Gemmata obscuriglobus: one gene and its partner. Each later gene encodes a partner of the first gene's protein in a complex. Links are inferred from orthologs where the notes say so. Each region holds a gene or a part of one and is shown in the gene's direction. Other genes may lie near its edges.

Evidence for each region.
Region 2: the proteins of carA (region 1) and carB are in contact, whole or in part, in a solved structure (PDB 1KEE), measured with the Escherichia coli proteins. The link is inferred for Gemmata obscuriglobus from one-to-one orthologs.

What each region holds. Positions count from the first base shown.
Region 1 is NZ_CP042911.1:155,813-163,669, reverse strand. What follows is about bases 1,941-4,858. They hold carA (glutamine-hydrolyzing carbamoyl-phosphate synthase small subunit), read left to right. Parts: upstream 1,941-2,805; coding sequence 2,806-3,912; downstream 3,913-4,858. Other genes in these bases: GobsT_RS00730 (acyltransferase family protein), read right to left, coding at 3,909-4,858; GobsT_RS00740 (Gfo/Idh/MocA family protein), read right to left, coding at 1,941-2,640. In the rest of the region: rsgA (ribosome small subunit-dependent GTPase A), read left to right, coding at 1-398; GobsT_RS00745 (hypothetical protein), read left to right, coding at 593-1,024; more of GobsT_RS00740, read right to left, coding at 1,111-1,940; more of GobsT_RS00730, read right to left, coding at 4,859-5,147; GobsT_RS00725 (hypothetical protein), read left to right, coding at 5,368-5,661; GobsT_RS00720 (alkaline phosphatase family protein), read right to left, coding at 5,841-7,574; GobsT_RS00715 (phosphatase domain-containing protein), read right to left, coding at 7,757-7,857. UniProt on the Escherichia coli protein: Small subunit of the glutamine-dependent carbamoyl phosphate synthetase (CPSase).
Region 2 is NZ_CP042911.1:3,748,796-3,755,166, reverse strand. The notes cover bases 2,470-6,371. They hold carB (carbamoyl-phosphate synthase large subunit), read left to right. Parts: upstream 2,470-2,826; coding sequence 2,827-6,171; downstream 6,172-6,371. Also shown: GobsT_RS15620 (DUF11 domain-containing protein), read right to left, coding at 1-929; GobsT_RS15615 (nucleotide pyrophosphohydrolase), read right to left, coding at 1,028-1,360; GobsT_RS15610 (hypothetical protein), read right to left, coding at 1,591-2,436. UniProt on the Escherichia coli protein: Large subunit of the glutamine-dependent carbamoyl phosphate synthetase (CPSase).

The sequences.
Region 1 (7,857 bases):
GCCGCTCGACCGTATTCTCCGGGCAATCGGGCGTGGGCAAGTCGTCGCTCCTCAACGCGGTGCAACCGGACTTGGCGCTGGCGGTCAAATCGGTCAGCGAGGTCAACCAAAAGGGGCGCCACACCACCACTTATTCGCAGCTCATCAAACTCAACTTCGGCGGGTGGGTCGTGGACACGCCAGGTGTGCGGCAGCTCCAGCTCTGGGACGCGCGGCCGGAAGAAATGGAAGGGTACTTTCCCGAGTTCCGACCCTTTGTACCGCTGTGCAGCTTCCCGGACTGCACCCACACGCACGAGCTAAATTGCGCGGTGAAGGACGCCGTAGCCCGGCGGCTTATTACCTCTCGTCGGTATCACAGCTACTTGGGTTTGTTCCACGGCAATGCGGACGAGTAGGCGCGGGGCCGCACAACCGTGCTCAACGATACACACGGATAGCCAGTCGACTCTGCCGGTCAGGAAGACGGATCGGTTTACGTGAAGTGGGTCATCTACATCTGCCGAAGCAAACGGGGTAATCGAAGCCGTTCGGAGATCCCGTTCCGCCCGTTCGCCCCCGGTCGCGCCGGGGATCGCAGGAGAAACAACTGATGACCCGCTCCGTCCGCATACTTGCGTTCCTGCTCGTCACCACCCTCGGCGCCTACGGGTGCATGAAAGCGCCGGATACCCCGAGCACGGCCGCAATCCAGAACACGAAGCTCGAAAAGCTGGAAGAAGAGTACCGCAGCGCGATCACCACACGCGAGCAACTGCGGCAAAAGCTGCTCGCGGCCGAACAGAACGTAGCCACACAAAAGAAGGCGCTGGCAGACGCCAACTCGGCCGCTGCGGCCGAGCGCGACGCACTCAAGGCAGAAGTGAAAGCCCGTACCGGCGAGCGGGACGCCCTTCAGGGGCAGTATGACACGTTCCGCAAAACGCTCCGCGACATGATCGGCACAGCGGACACCGCGGTGACCAAGCTGAACCTGCCGGCCCCCACAGAGTCGGCCGCCACGAGCCTCAGCAACCGAAACTGATCGACATCTCGATCAACGTAAAAACCGGCCCGCTGCGGTCGCGACTCCGAACTGCGGAGCCGCGACCGCAACGGGTCGGTGTGCTTTTACCTGGCCGGATCTTTGCCGTTCAGCCACGGCCCGGCCAGCGACTGATAGGACGGCGGCTGTACGACGCCACCGTCACCGCCGCTCCAACCGAAGATCTGATTCGGCTTCGCGCGCTGGCGGCTCCGCTGCTCTCCGCGCTCGGCCCAACTCGGGTCGGCCGGTACGATCTGCCGCTTCTCGTTGTCCCAGAACAGCGCCGAACCCGTCCGGTAGCTCTCCACCGCCATCGCCGCGGTCGTGACCGCAACCGCACCCAGATCCGGCGGGCAAAAGGTGCTTTGCCGCCGCGTCTGGATGCACTCCAGGAAATTGCCCCACATCGCTTCGGTGTCGTTGCGCGGCGGCTCGACGGCCACAAACGACGACGGTTCCGGTGCCGATTCCATCCGCGGCGGGAAGCTGGCGCCGCGGGTCGGGTCGTCGCGGAACACCTGGAACCCGCCCTTCACGAACTTGATCGCGCCCAGCCGCCCGCGGATCACATCTTCCATCGGGTAGCCGCTCAGGGTGGTGGCGGTCGCCACGAGCTGACAGCCTTCGTCGTAGTCGGCAACGACGGTACTCACATCGGGCACGTCCCGCCCGTCGGTTTCGAGGTACAGCCCGCCGCCCGCGGCCACCCGCGCCGGGAACCGCACGCCCATCGCGGCGTTCATGCGCGTGAGGTAATGCGAGAGCATGTCGGTGAACGGCCCGCCCGAAAACGGCCACTGGCACCGCCACTGGGCGAACGTGGCGCGGTCGAACGGCTGCTCCCGCGGAGTCGGCCCGACCCGCCGGCCGGCGCACTCGAACTGGTGTCCAAGGAACAGGTCCCAGTCCACGGTCTTGGGCGTCATCTGCTGCGCGAGCCGATAGAACCGCCATTGACCGCGCACGTCGTTACGGAAGAACCCTGTTTGCGCGTGCGCCACGTGCCCGATCGCGCCCGTCCGGATCGCGTCGAACGCCCGCATCCACACACCATCGGCCATCGACTGCGCGCCCACGGTCACCACCCGCCCGGTGTGGCGCCACGCGTCCACCACAGCGACCGCTTCCTCGGCGGTGCGGGTCATGGGCTTCTCGACGTACACGTCCTTGCCGGCGGAAAGCGCGTCGAGCGTCATGCGCCCGTGCCAGTGGTCCGGGGTCGTGATGCACACCGCGTCCACGTCGGCGCGGTCCAGCACGACCCGGTAGTCCTTCGTGACGTGCGACTTGTCCGCGCGATCCAGACCGCACTTTCGGGCGGACGGGTGGAGCCCCTGCGCGTACCGGCGCCGGGTGGCTTTCCCGCCGAAGTGAACCTCGTACTCGTCTTCCAGCCCGTCCCACACGTCGCACACCGCGACCGCCTGAACGGGCTTCCCCTCCGCCGCGAACTTGTTCACGAGGTCGATGTGCGCTTGCGCGCGCCCGCCGCACCCCAGGAAGCCGACCCGGACGCGCGCGTTGCTCCCCGCGACGTTCGCGTAACTCGCCGCCGACAGCGACAGGGCGGCGGCCGAACCGAAGAACTTGCGGCGGTCGAGTGGGGTCGGCATGGCTTCGCTCTTCACCGTTCCGGCCTTCCGGCGAGGGGCCGAGGGCCGTCGTTTCGACGTTCCGGGGGCGTGAATCGTTCCCGTTATGATATCCGATCGGTCGCCCCGTCCGTATCATTCATCTAGTTTGCGCCGCTTTACCTCTAGAGAGACGAATAGCAGCACATGCACGCGAAACTGGCTCTGGCGGACGGAACCGTGTTCACCGGTCGTGGGTTCGGCGCGACCGGCGAGACCCTCGGCGAGGTGGTGTTCAACACCTCCATGGCGGGCTACCAAGAGGTCCTCACCGACCCTTCGTACACCGGACAGATCGTCACGATGACGTACCCGCTCATCGGGAACTACGGCACCACCGCCGACGACGAGGAGTCGAACGCGGTCCGCGTCGCCGGGTTCATCGTCCGCGAGCTGACCCGCGTGCCAAGCAACTTCCGCTCCGACCGCGACCTGGACAGCTACCTCAAGGCCAGCAACGTCGTCGGCATTGAGGGCATCGACACGCGGGCGCTTGTGCGCCGGCTCCGCGTCCGCGGGTCGATGAACGGCATCCTGTCCACCGCCGACCTTGATGACGCCTCCCTGGTCGCGAAGGCGCGGGCCTTCCCCGGCATGGAGGGGCGTGATTTAGTTTCCGAAGTGGTACCAAAGCAGTCATTCAAGTGGGACAAGGGGTTCGGCGCGTTCGCGGACCACGTGCTCCCGCACCGCCCGGCCACCAAGAAGGTCGTGGCGATCGATTACGGGATGAAGTGGAACATCCTGCGCTGCCTCACACAGGTCGGGTGCGACGTGACCGTCGTCCCGGGGACCGCGAGCGCGGACGAAGTGCTCGCACACAACCCGGACGGGATCTTCCTCTCCAACGGCCCCGGCGACCCCGCCGCGGTGGGCTACGCCATCAACACGGTCAAGCAACTGATCCCGAAGAAGCCCCTTTTCGGAATCTGCCTCGGCCACCAACTCTTGGGCCTCGCGCTGGGCGCGAGCACCTTCAAACTGAAGTTCGGTCACCGCGGGGCGAACCAGCCGGTGCGGAACGAGCTCACGAAGCAGATCGAGATCACCACGCAGAATCACGGGTTCGCGGTGGACCCCACCACGCTCCCGAAAGACGTGCAACCGACGCACATCAACCTGAACGATAACACCCTGGAAGGGTTACGGCACACGACGCTGCCGGTGTTCAGCGTACAGTACCACCCCGAAGCGGCAGCCGGACCGCACGATTCGAGCTACCTGTTCGAGGAGTTCCGCAAGCTCATGGATTAACCGACGTGAACCGCCGGGACCGGGCGCGGTCGTGTGTCGCGCACCGGTTCCGGTACCCGACCGCGATCCCGTTTCGGGCGCTTTCCGTTCAGCAACACGCCGAGTCGCGTGTGCCGCACACCCAACTCGTAGCTCGCCAGTGACACCGCAAGTGTGAACACACACACAAGCAAGAACTCGGCGACCACCGGCAACGTGGTCGGGGCGAACCACACCTGAAACGCCGCCTGCACCGGGAACCCGATGAGGTAGCACCAGTACGACGCGTCCGCCAGGTACGCCCACCGCGGCCCGCCCGCGGCGAAGTACCGCTGAAACAGTCCGATCAACCCGCCGATCATCAGCCAGGTGTACAGCCCGCCGACGAATATCGCGACCGCCTTCCACACGGCCAAGCGTGCCGGGTCGGTGTCGCGTTCTTCTTCCGCCCAGTTACCTGTAACGGTCAGTTTCAGCATCAGCGGGAGCACCACGACGTTCGCAACAGCGAGCCGAACCGCCCACCGCCGACCGACGGTCGCGAGCATGTCCCGGTGCCGGTGGAGAAGCGCCCCAACAAAAAAGAACCCGAGGTAGTACGCCAGCACCGTGATGTCCGGCCCCCAGCCCTTCGGGGTGTCGATCCACCACGCCGGCATGTCCCACAGCACCGGAACCGCAATAGCGGCGACAGCAGGCACCTTCCACCGTGAAGCGAGTGCGCGCCGGGCTAACGCATCAAAGGCGCACACGATGCCAAACGGAAGGCGCAATCCGATGGAACGGATCGCGACCCACACCGCACAACACATCAGCAAGTAGTACAGAAACCACAAATGAAAGTTCGGGCCGACCCAGCCGCCGGCCCCGTCAGCGGCCCACGTGGCCCCGCGGGTGGCGGTGTGCGCAGCAAAAATCAGGTGCAGCGCCGGGCACAGAATCAGTACCGCGAGGGCCAGCGGCAGGGCGACACGCGCGAGCCGGTTCCGGACCAGTTCACTGGCCCCGCGCCGGGACGCCAGCGCGCACGCTCCGAACCCGGCCAACAAGAAAAACAGTTGCATACGAAAGTCGTGGACCGCGAAGAAGCACACGTCGGCGGCGGCGTGCCGGGTGTGATCGCGCACCGGAAACCCGATCAGACCGGTCGCGGTGTACGGCAGCACGCCGTGCGTCACCAGTCCGAGGAACATGGCGACAACGCGTAGATTGTCGAGGGCGGCAACTCGAGACGACGAGGTGTTCGGTTCGGCCATCATCCGTGCCGTTTCCGGGCGAGTCCTTTCACCGGAGGCGAGGGGTTGGGCGCCGAGCGGAGAATGTTACCGCCGGCGTCAAGTCCGTTGCAACCCCATCTGCCGACGCATTGCCGTTGCGGCCCCGGCGGCGAGCGGGTATGCCCCTGCCCTCCGACGAACTCGGACGGGGGCGCGAAGGACCGCGCCGCTCGTCGTTCGCTCTCACGGGTGCCAACGGATGTTGCGGCGCGTTTTGCTGGGCTGTGTGTGCGTGGTGTCAGCGGTCGGCGCGGTGTCGGCAGCCCCGCCGGGGTTGCAGCCGCGCCCACACGTCGAGGGGCGCGAAATCGACCCGGTGACCCGCGACCACTTCCTCCCCGAATCTCCCGCGGTCGTGAGCGAACCGCCCGCGTCGCCGGCACAGCCCCGCACCGAGGGCGACGCATTTTGGGCGCTATTGTTCGGCGCACATGAAGCGGTGCTGAACAAGTTCACGATGCCGTTGGGCACCGCGCGTTTCGGTGACATCTGATACCGAAGCGGTCACCGGGCGCCTCATTCACGGTCCGATTGCTGGCGCCCGTTTTTGGCTGATGTTTTTGTGACACGGACACTCCGGTCTATGCTGGGCGAAAAAGCCGCACAGATAGGAGTGTCCGTGTCACAAGAAACAGACACAATCAGCCCAGACCGTGGCGCCCAGTGTCCGCACTATTCCAACGTTTCCGGCACCGGGAACTGCGCATCTTTCGGCCGACGCACGTTCAACCACTTCGCAAAAATGCTCGCCATCGCTTGCGGCGTGGTCGGTTCCGTGCGAGCCCCGCCGCGAATCCCCGGACCGTACACCAGCAGAGGCGCATGCGTGTCGTAGTTGAACGGCGAACCGTGCGTTGTGCCTGTCGGGGTACTCCCGGGTAGCGCGTACGGCACCAGGACAATCGCCAAATCACCACAGCGCGATGGATAAAACGACCGCTTCATGCGGGTCGCGATCACGTCCGACTCCGGGACCGTACCCGACAGTTCTTCGGCGGTCAGGGTGCGCAGCACGTGCTTGTGCCCGCGGAGCGCCTTGGCGGTTTCGGCAACGACTTCGGACTTCGGGCGCCCGCTCGCCTTGACGACCCGCTCGCTCAGGTGGAGCCACGGGAACTGGATCGACTCCACCCACCGCGCGTCCTTGTCGGTCGCCGAGATCAGCGCAGGGTACTTTTTCGACAGGTGCGCGTTGACCAGTTTTGTAAGCTCCGTGGTACTCACCCGGGGGGCGCCGGTCCGCTCCGGGAGTGGGCAAACGCCGTGGTCCGCCGTGATCCCCATCAGGTACTGCCCCTTCCCGACTTTCTCATCCAGGAATTCGAGGAAGTCCGCCATGAGCGCGTCCGAGCGGAGTGTAACGTCGAGCACCTCCTGCGAGTCCGGCCCCCAGGTGTGCCCGATCAGGTCGTTCGACGAAAAGCTCACCACGAGCAGGTCAGGGGTGTCGTCGGTGCCGAGCCCCTCGGCGCTGATGCAGGACTTCGCGAACTCCAGCAACAGATCGTTGCCGTAGGGCGAGTTGGCAAGCGCTTCATAGTACTTCGCCCCGAGCACCGGCCGGCCGCCGGTCGTCGGGTGCGGGAACGCGCCCCCTTGCCCGACCCCGCCGCCCTCACCGCGAACGTCGTCCGGGCCGCTCCAGCGCACGTAATCCAGGGTCGGACGGGACCGCTCCCATGGGTGCCCGAACCACCGGTCGGCGACCTTCGAGGCGTTGAAATCCGCAACCCACTTGGGCACACGGTCGCCGTAGTAGGTCGAGGTGCCGAACGTGCCGTAGAACCAGAACGCGCCGTCCGGCCGTTTGCCGGTCGGGAGAATCGCCGACCGGTCCTTGAGCGACAGCCCGAACACTTTCGCCTTCGGCCCGTGCGCCTGTTTCAGCACGTCCGCGACCGTTTCGCTCAGCAAGCGCTCGGGCGTGCCGACCGCCTTCGGCTTGGGTTTGGCGGGCGGGTTCTTCGGTTTCTCGGTCGGATCGGCCGGGAACTTCGGCGCCGGGGGCACGAGATCGTACCGCTCGCTCCCGGCACAGTACACCTCCTGGCCCGACTCCAGCCACTCGTTGTTAACGATGCCGTGGGTGTCGCCGCACGTCCCGGTCAGTATCGAGGCGTGACCGGGGCCGGTCACCGTGACCCCATACGGATAATGGCAGCGGGTGAACCACGCCCCGTCGCGCTGGAGCCGGGCGAACCCGTTGGGGCCGAACAGCGGCCGCCAGCGTTCGAGAAAGTCCCCCCGCATCTGGTCGAACACGACCAGCACCGCAAATTTCACCGGTCGTGTCGGCGGCGCGGCCGGGGCGGCGTGGTCGACCGGTTTCGGCGCGACGAGCCACCCGATACTGCTAACGACGGCAAACAGTCCGACCAACGAGCCGAACGCGGAGAATGGGTTCATCGGCGATGAGTCGCAGAGGCTGGGGTGGGTGCAGAAGGTGGTTGTATCGCCCCACACGGAACGTTGCGATAAGTAACGTGTGAAAGATTCGTCACATCGGTGTGAAGAAAGCCGGAGCGGGCGAGCCGATTTGCGGAAGCGGTGCGGGTCCCGAACACGGAACGGGCCGAGCGTTTTCCGACCTACTCAGCGGCGGACACGTCCGAGTCGGGCACGGCAAATTTCTTGGCGTACTGCTCGATCGCGCGCTCCTGGTCGAGTGTTTCCACCGACCCGGGGCGCA
Region 2 (6,371 bases), 3.6 Mb from region 1 along the record:
ACGTACCGGCACCCGGCCGGGAGTTCGTCTTCGACGCGCACGTGCTGAACGGCGACGTTGCCCGCGTTGCGCACGACGATCACGTACTCGGCCTCGGTGTTAAACACAACCGAATCCGGGCACACCGCCTCGACACTCACGCTCTGAGCCATCCGGGCCGGCAGCGTGACCGCCGGAACCGTCGGAGTTGCGGCCGGAGCGAGCGCAGGCCCCGGAACCGTCGGCATCGTCGGAGCACTTGCTCCGATACCGTTCGGCAGCGGCGGAAGGGGCTTGGGGTTCGTCGCGGGCGGCACCGCAGTTACCGGCGGCATGCTCGGTCCGGCGGGCGGGAACGACGGGGGCGGAACGGCGCCCCCCGTGGGTGCCGGGGTGCCAGCCGGGGCGGGCGGGACCGGCACGTACGGCGCAGGCGTGCTGCTGCCCGGAGGAGCGGACGGGGCCGCGAACTTACTTTCGCCCGGCTCAAGGCTCAAACTCGGCGGCGGAAGCGGCCGGGTTGGTGCGGCGGCCGGCGGTGCGGCGCCTGGGAACTCCATGCTCGGTGCCGGCACATCGAACCCTCCGGCCGGACGAATCGGATCGGCCCCGGCAATGCCCGGCCGCGGTCGGTTGGCGGAGCCGGTCGAATATCCGGCTGGCGGCACCTGCCCGGCCGGCGCAGCCGTCGCCCCGCCCGTGGGCCGCACCGCGGTGCCGGTGTTTGCGGGCCTGCCGAGCCCCAACCCCGCCGCCGGAGAGACCGGTTGCGGGTTCGTCGGCGTCCAGTCGCCGTAAGGGCGAACGGCCGTCCCCGGGAGGGTGCCGCTGGCGGGCACCACCTTCGGCTGCGGGTAGGTGCCGGTGGGCTGCTGCGCGACCACCGTTCCCAGTATGGCGAGCCCCGCGACCGCAACAGCGGCCGCGAGGACAATCGGTCGTTTACGCACGGCCCACTCCCCCTCGAACAGGCTGGACAAGTCCCTATGGCCGGCGAACCGATCTCCCCCGATCGGCCGCCGCTGGCGGTGAAATACTTGGCGCCGGGTCACCCGGGCGCCGGGTACTTCACCGCGTTCTTGGTCATCTTCGCCGCCACCGCCTCGGACAGATCGATCCCGGTGTGCGCGCTCAGCAGAAACACGATGTTCGCGATGTCGGCCAATTCGTCCGCGAACGCCTCGCGCTGGACCGGATCACGCGCCACCGCCACGGACTCCTCGGGCGTGAGCCACCGCAGGATGTCGCACAGCTCCCCGACCTCGCTGGCCAGCGCCATCGCGAGGTTCTTGGGCGTGTGGTACGGCTCCCACCCGCGGGCCGCTGCGAACGCGCGAATGGCGTCCTTCAGCGCGGCCACGGGCGTGGTCGCATCGGGCATTGAACCGGCTCGTGAGTGCTGGCACGGCGCCCCCGGCCGTGTCCCCCGCCGGATGAGTCGCCGATTTCGGCCCGTGGGTATAACGGGCCGGACAGAGGTGTCAACAGAAATGCAGAGCGGAAAAGGATCAATTATCGAATGACCGAAAGCCCGAGAGTCCGACTGTACGTCGGCGAGCGGCGCACTCACCGCTCACCGCGTCCGCCGACAGCAACCGGACGGAGCCGGCGTCACTTCCGCGGGACTAATTCCTTGGTGGTGCTCTGCACCCCGTCGGACTTGACGGTCACCTTGACGCCCATGGCCTCAGCCGCCACATCGAACCCGAGCACCGACTTGGTGTTCTCCGAGTTGTCGGTTCCGTCGATGCACACGTCCGTGTTGACGGTCATCTTGATCGTGCCGCTTTTCAGCGTCACGCCCTCTTTGCCCAGATCCTTCAGCGGGAACGTGGCGCTCAGCTCGAGCACGCCGAACAACTTGCCGTCTTTCTTGTACGTCTTGAGCAGCCGACCGGTCATAACCGACTTCTCAGCGTCCACGTTCAGCTTGTCCTGCCCGAGGCTTTTAACGAACTTTGTGGGATCGATTTTCCACGAGTCTCCCGATTTTACCGGCTTGCCCGGCAGAAAGTCCTTCGTCGACGGCTCGTTGGGCTTGTTAAACTCGCGCTCCAGTGCGGTCGCAAACTCTCCGATCGGTTTGTCGGCCGTGAATTCGAACTTGTCCCCTTTTTTGGCGATGGTGATCGGGGTGTTGAGCGGCGGCGGGCCGTCTTTAGCACTTGTGACATCGTACTTCTCGTACACGCGCACCACTTTCGCCGGCTTCTCGCCGTCCGCCCCGGCCGTCACCACTTGCTCGGTGTAAACGATGAGTCGGGAATCCTCTTTGTCCTTGCTGCTTGCCTTGCCACCGAACTCGAACGCCTCGGTGCTCTTGGTCTTCTCGGTCTTGGTCACCTTGAACTTGTCCCCGGCCTTGAGTACGGGGGGCTTGATCTCGACCGTATCGTCGGCCAGAGCGGACAAAGACAGGGCCGCGACAAGCGCGACAGATACAGCGAACGGGCGCATCGGTACGGTTCTCCAAGGGAAGAGGAATTACGCCGGGCTCGCTCTTCGGACAGAGTATCGCGTGCTCGGCAGCCACATGCGTTCAGTTCACCACTCTACCATTCTGGTCACGCAAGTGACCAGTAACGTCAGCCGTTCCATATAATCGGCGCGGCGTAACGGTCTGCGTCATTCGGGCAACAAGATCGCACCGGGACGGCCAGTGCGATCGTCATCACACTTCGCCGCGGTCACCCTCACATTACCAAGCACTCCGCCCGATTTCGGCCCATCTCACCCTCCCCTGCCGCCGCTCATTGGGGACACTCTTGCCGATGCGCTCTTGGCCCGCTGGGTTGTGTTCATAAGTTATTCGGAGTTTGCGCCGAACAACCTCCGTATGCGACCACAATGCCGAAACGCACTGACATCAAGAAAATCCTGCTCATCGGTTCCGGGCCCATCATCATTGGCCAAGCGTGCGAGTTCGATTACTCGGGCACGCAAGCCTGCAAGGCACTTCGCGAAGAGGGCTACACGGTCGTCCTGGTGAACTCCAACCCGGCGACCATCATGACCGATCCCGAGACCGCCGACCGCACGTACATCGAGCCGATCACGTGGGAGGTGGTCGAGAAGATCATCGCCGCCGAGCGGCCCGACGCGCTGCTCCCCACGCTCGGCGGCCAGACCGCGCTCAACACCGCGATGGACCTTTTCAAGAGGGGCGTCCTCGCGAAGTACGGCGTGGAAATGATCGGCGCCGACGCCGACGTGATCGACAAGGCCGAGGACCGGCAGCGGTTCAAGGACGCCGTGCTCAAGATCGGCGTCGCGGTGCCGAAGTCGGTCGTCGTCCACACGCTCGAGGAGGCGATGCGGGCGCTCGACGAAATCGGTCTGCCGTGCGTGCTGCGGCCCAGCTTCACGATGGGCGGCAGCGGCGGCGGCATCGCGTACAACCGCGACGAGTACCGCGACATCATCACCCACGGCCTGGCCCTGTCGCCCACCACGGAGGTGCTGGTCGAGGAGTCGGTCATCGGGTGGAAGGAGTACGAGCTGGAGGTGATGCGCGACAAGGCCGACAACGTCGTCATCATCTGCTCGATCGAGAACCTGGACCCGATGGGGGTCCACACCGGCGACAGCATCACGGTCGCGCCCGCGCAGACGCTCTCCGACAAGGAGTACCAGCGGATGCGCGACAAGGCGAAGGACATCATCCGCGAGATCGGGGTGGAGACGGGCGGCAGCAACATCCAGTTCGCCATCAACCCGGCCGACGGGCGAATGATCGTCATCGAGATGAACCCGCGCGTCTCGCGGTCCAGCGCGCTGGCCTCGAAGGCGACCGGGTTCCCGATCGCCAAGATCGCGGCCAAGCTCGCCGTCGGGTACACGCTGGACGAGTTGAAGAATGACATCACCCGGGAAACCCCGGCGTGCTTCGAACCGACCATCGATTACGTGGTCACGAAGGTGCCGCGGTTCGCGTTCGAGAAGTTCCCGGAGGCGAACGCCACGCTCACCACGCAGATGAAGAGCGTGGGCGAGACGATGGCGATCGGGCGCACCTTCAAGGAGTCGCTCCAGAAGGCGCTGCGCGGGCTGGAGGTGGGCCGGTTCGGGCTGGGGTGCGACAAGCGGGACCGCTGGGGCACCCCGAACGCGCCGTCGCTCGAAGAGATCACCGTCAAGCTGTCCAACCCGAACGCGGACCGCATCTGGTACGTCCGCTACGCGATGCTCGCGGGAATGACCGTTGAGGAAATTCACCAGCGGTCGCGTATCGACCCGTGGTTCCTGCGCGCGATTCGCGAACTGGTCGATGTGGAAGGCGAACTGCGCGGCGTGTCGTCCCTCGACGCGGTCACCCCGGAACTGATGCTGAAAGCCAAGCAGCACGGGTTCATCGACCGGCAGCTCGCGGCCCTCTGGCAAGTGTCCGAAGCCGAAGTGCGGAAGCTCCGCACCGCGCAAGGCGTCACCGCCGTTTTTAAGAGCGTGGACACCTGCGCCGCCGAGTTCGAGGCGTACACGCCGTACTACTACAGCACCTATGAGGCGGGGGTCCGGGCCCAGGGTTCGGAATCGGGAGTTCCCACCGGCTCTTCGCTGCTCCCCGGCGAGGACGAGGTTCGTCCCGGCATCGGGAAGCCGCGCATCATGATCCTCGGCGGCGGACCGAACCGCATCGGCCAGGGCATCGAGTTCGACTACTGCTGTTGCCAAGCCGCCTTCGCGCTCCGCGCCCGCGGGTACGAGGTCATCATGGTCAACTCGAACCCGGAGACCGTGAGCACCGACTACGACACCTCCGACCACCTGTTCTTCGAGCCGCTGACGCCCGAAGACGTCATCAACATCCACGAGCGGATGAAGCCCGAAGGGGTGATCGTACAGTTCGGCGGGCAGACCCCGCTGAACCTCGCGACCCCGCTCCAGAGCATGGGGGTGCCGATCATCGGCACCAGCGTGGACAGCATCGACATCGCGGAAAACCGCGAGCGGTTCGCGCGCCTCGTCACGGACCTGGGGCTGCTTCAGCCGGCCAACGGCACCGCGGTGGACGAGGCCCAGGCCCTGCGCGTGGCCCGCAAAATCGGCTTCCCGATCCTGGTCCGCCCGAGCTTCGTGCTCGGCGGCCGTGACATGAAGATCGTTTACAACGAGGACGAGCTGACGGCGTACATCCGCCGCGTCGAACCCGACCTGTCGCGGGACCGCCCGGTGCTGATCGACCAGTTCCTGGAGAACGCCACCGAGGTCGACGTCGACTGCCTCTCTGACGGCACACGCACGGTGATCGGCGGCGTGATGCAACACATTGAGGAGGCCGGCATCCACTCCGGCGACTCGGCGTGCGTGATCCCGCCGTACAGCCTGCCCGCGACCGTCATCAACGAGATCAAGGTCCAGACGCGGAAGCTCGCGGCGGCACTTAACGTCAAGGGGCTGATGAACATCCAGTTCGCGGTCGCCGGCATCCGCGGCGGCGTGACCGCGACCGAGGCGGCGAAGGTGTACATCCTGGAAGCGAACCCCCGGGCCAGCCGCACGATCCCATTCGTGTCGAAGGCGACGGGCGTCCCGCTGGCCCGGCTGGCGGCACTCGTGATGGTGGGCAAGACGCTCGACGAGCTCGGGGTGAAGGACGAGGTCATCCCCACGCACTACTCGATCAAGGAGAGCGTGTTCCCGTTCAACAAGTTCCCCGGCGTGGACATCATCCTGGGGCCGGAAATGAAGTCCACCGGCGAGGTCATGGGCATCGACGACTCCATGCCGATGGCGTTCGCGAAGGCGCAGCTCGCGGCCAGTTCGCGGCTCCCGGAGGGGGGCACCGTGTTCATCTCGGTCGCGAACCGGGACAAGGACGCCACGGTGCCGATCGCGCGGGGGTTCGCAGAGCTGGGGTTCCGGGTCATCGCCACCCGCGGCACGGCGGCGTTCCTGCGCGAGCGGGGGGTGCCGGTCGAGGACGTTCCGAAGATCGCCGAGGGCCGTCCGAACCTGCTCGACCACATGAAGAACGGCAGCGTGCAACTGATCATCAACACGCCGACCGGCCGCGGCAGTTCGACCGACGAATCGCGCATCCGGGCCGAAGCGGTGGCCAGCCGCGTCACCGCAATCACCACGATTTCGGCCGCCCAAGCCGCCGTCGAAGCATGTCGGGCGCTGAAGCAGCGGCAACTGACTGTTACCGCGCTTCAGGACCGGTTCCCGACTCAAAAAGCCCCCGGAATGTAGCTGGCTGATGAGACTAGGGAGGTAGGCAGGGCCACTTCGAGCAAGGTGGTGTGGGTCATACGAACCACACTCACCTTGTTGCGCGCCCGGGGAAAAGCGGTCACGCGCGGATGCAAGTCGTGCTTACGGGCTCCGCGAGGCAGTCGTCGGACGCAACGGAGGGCTACCCAATGGCCCTCCGTTGCGTCCCCTGAAATCCC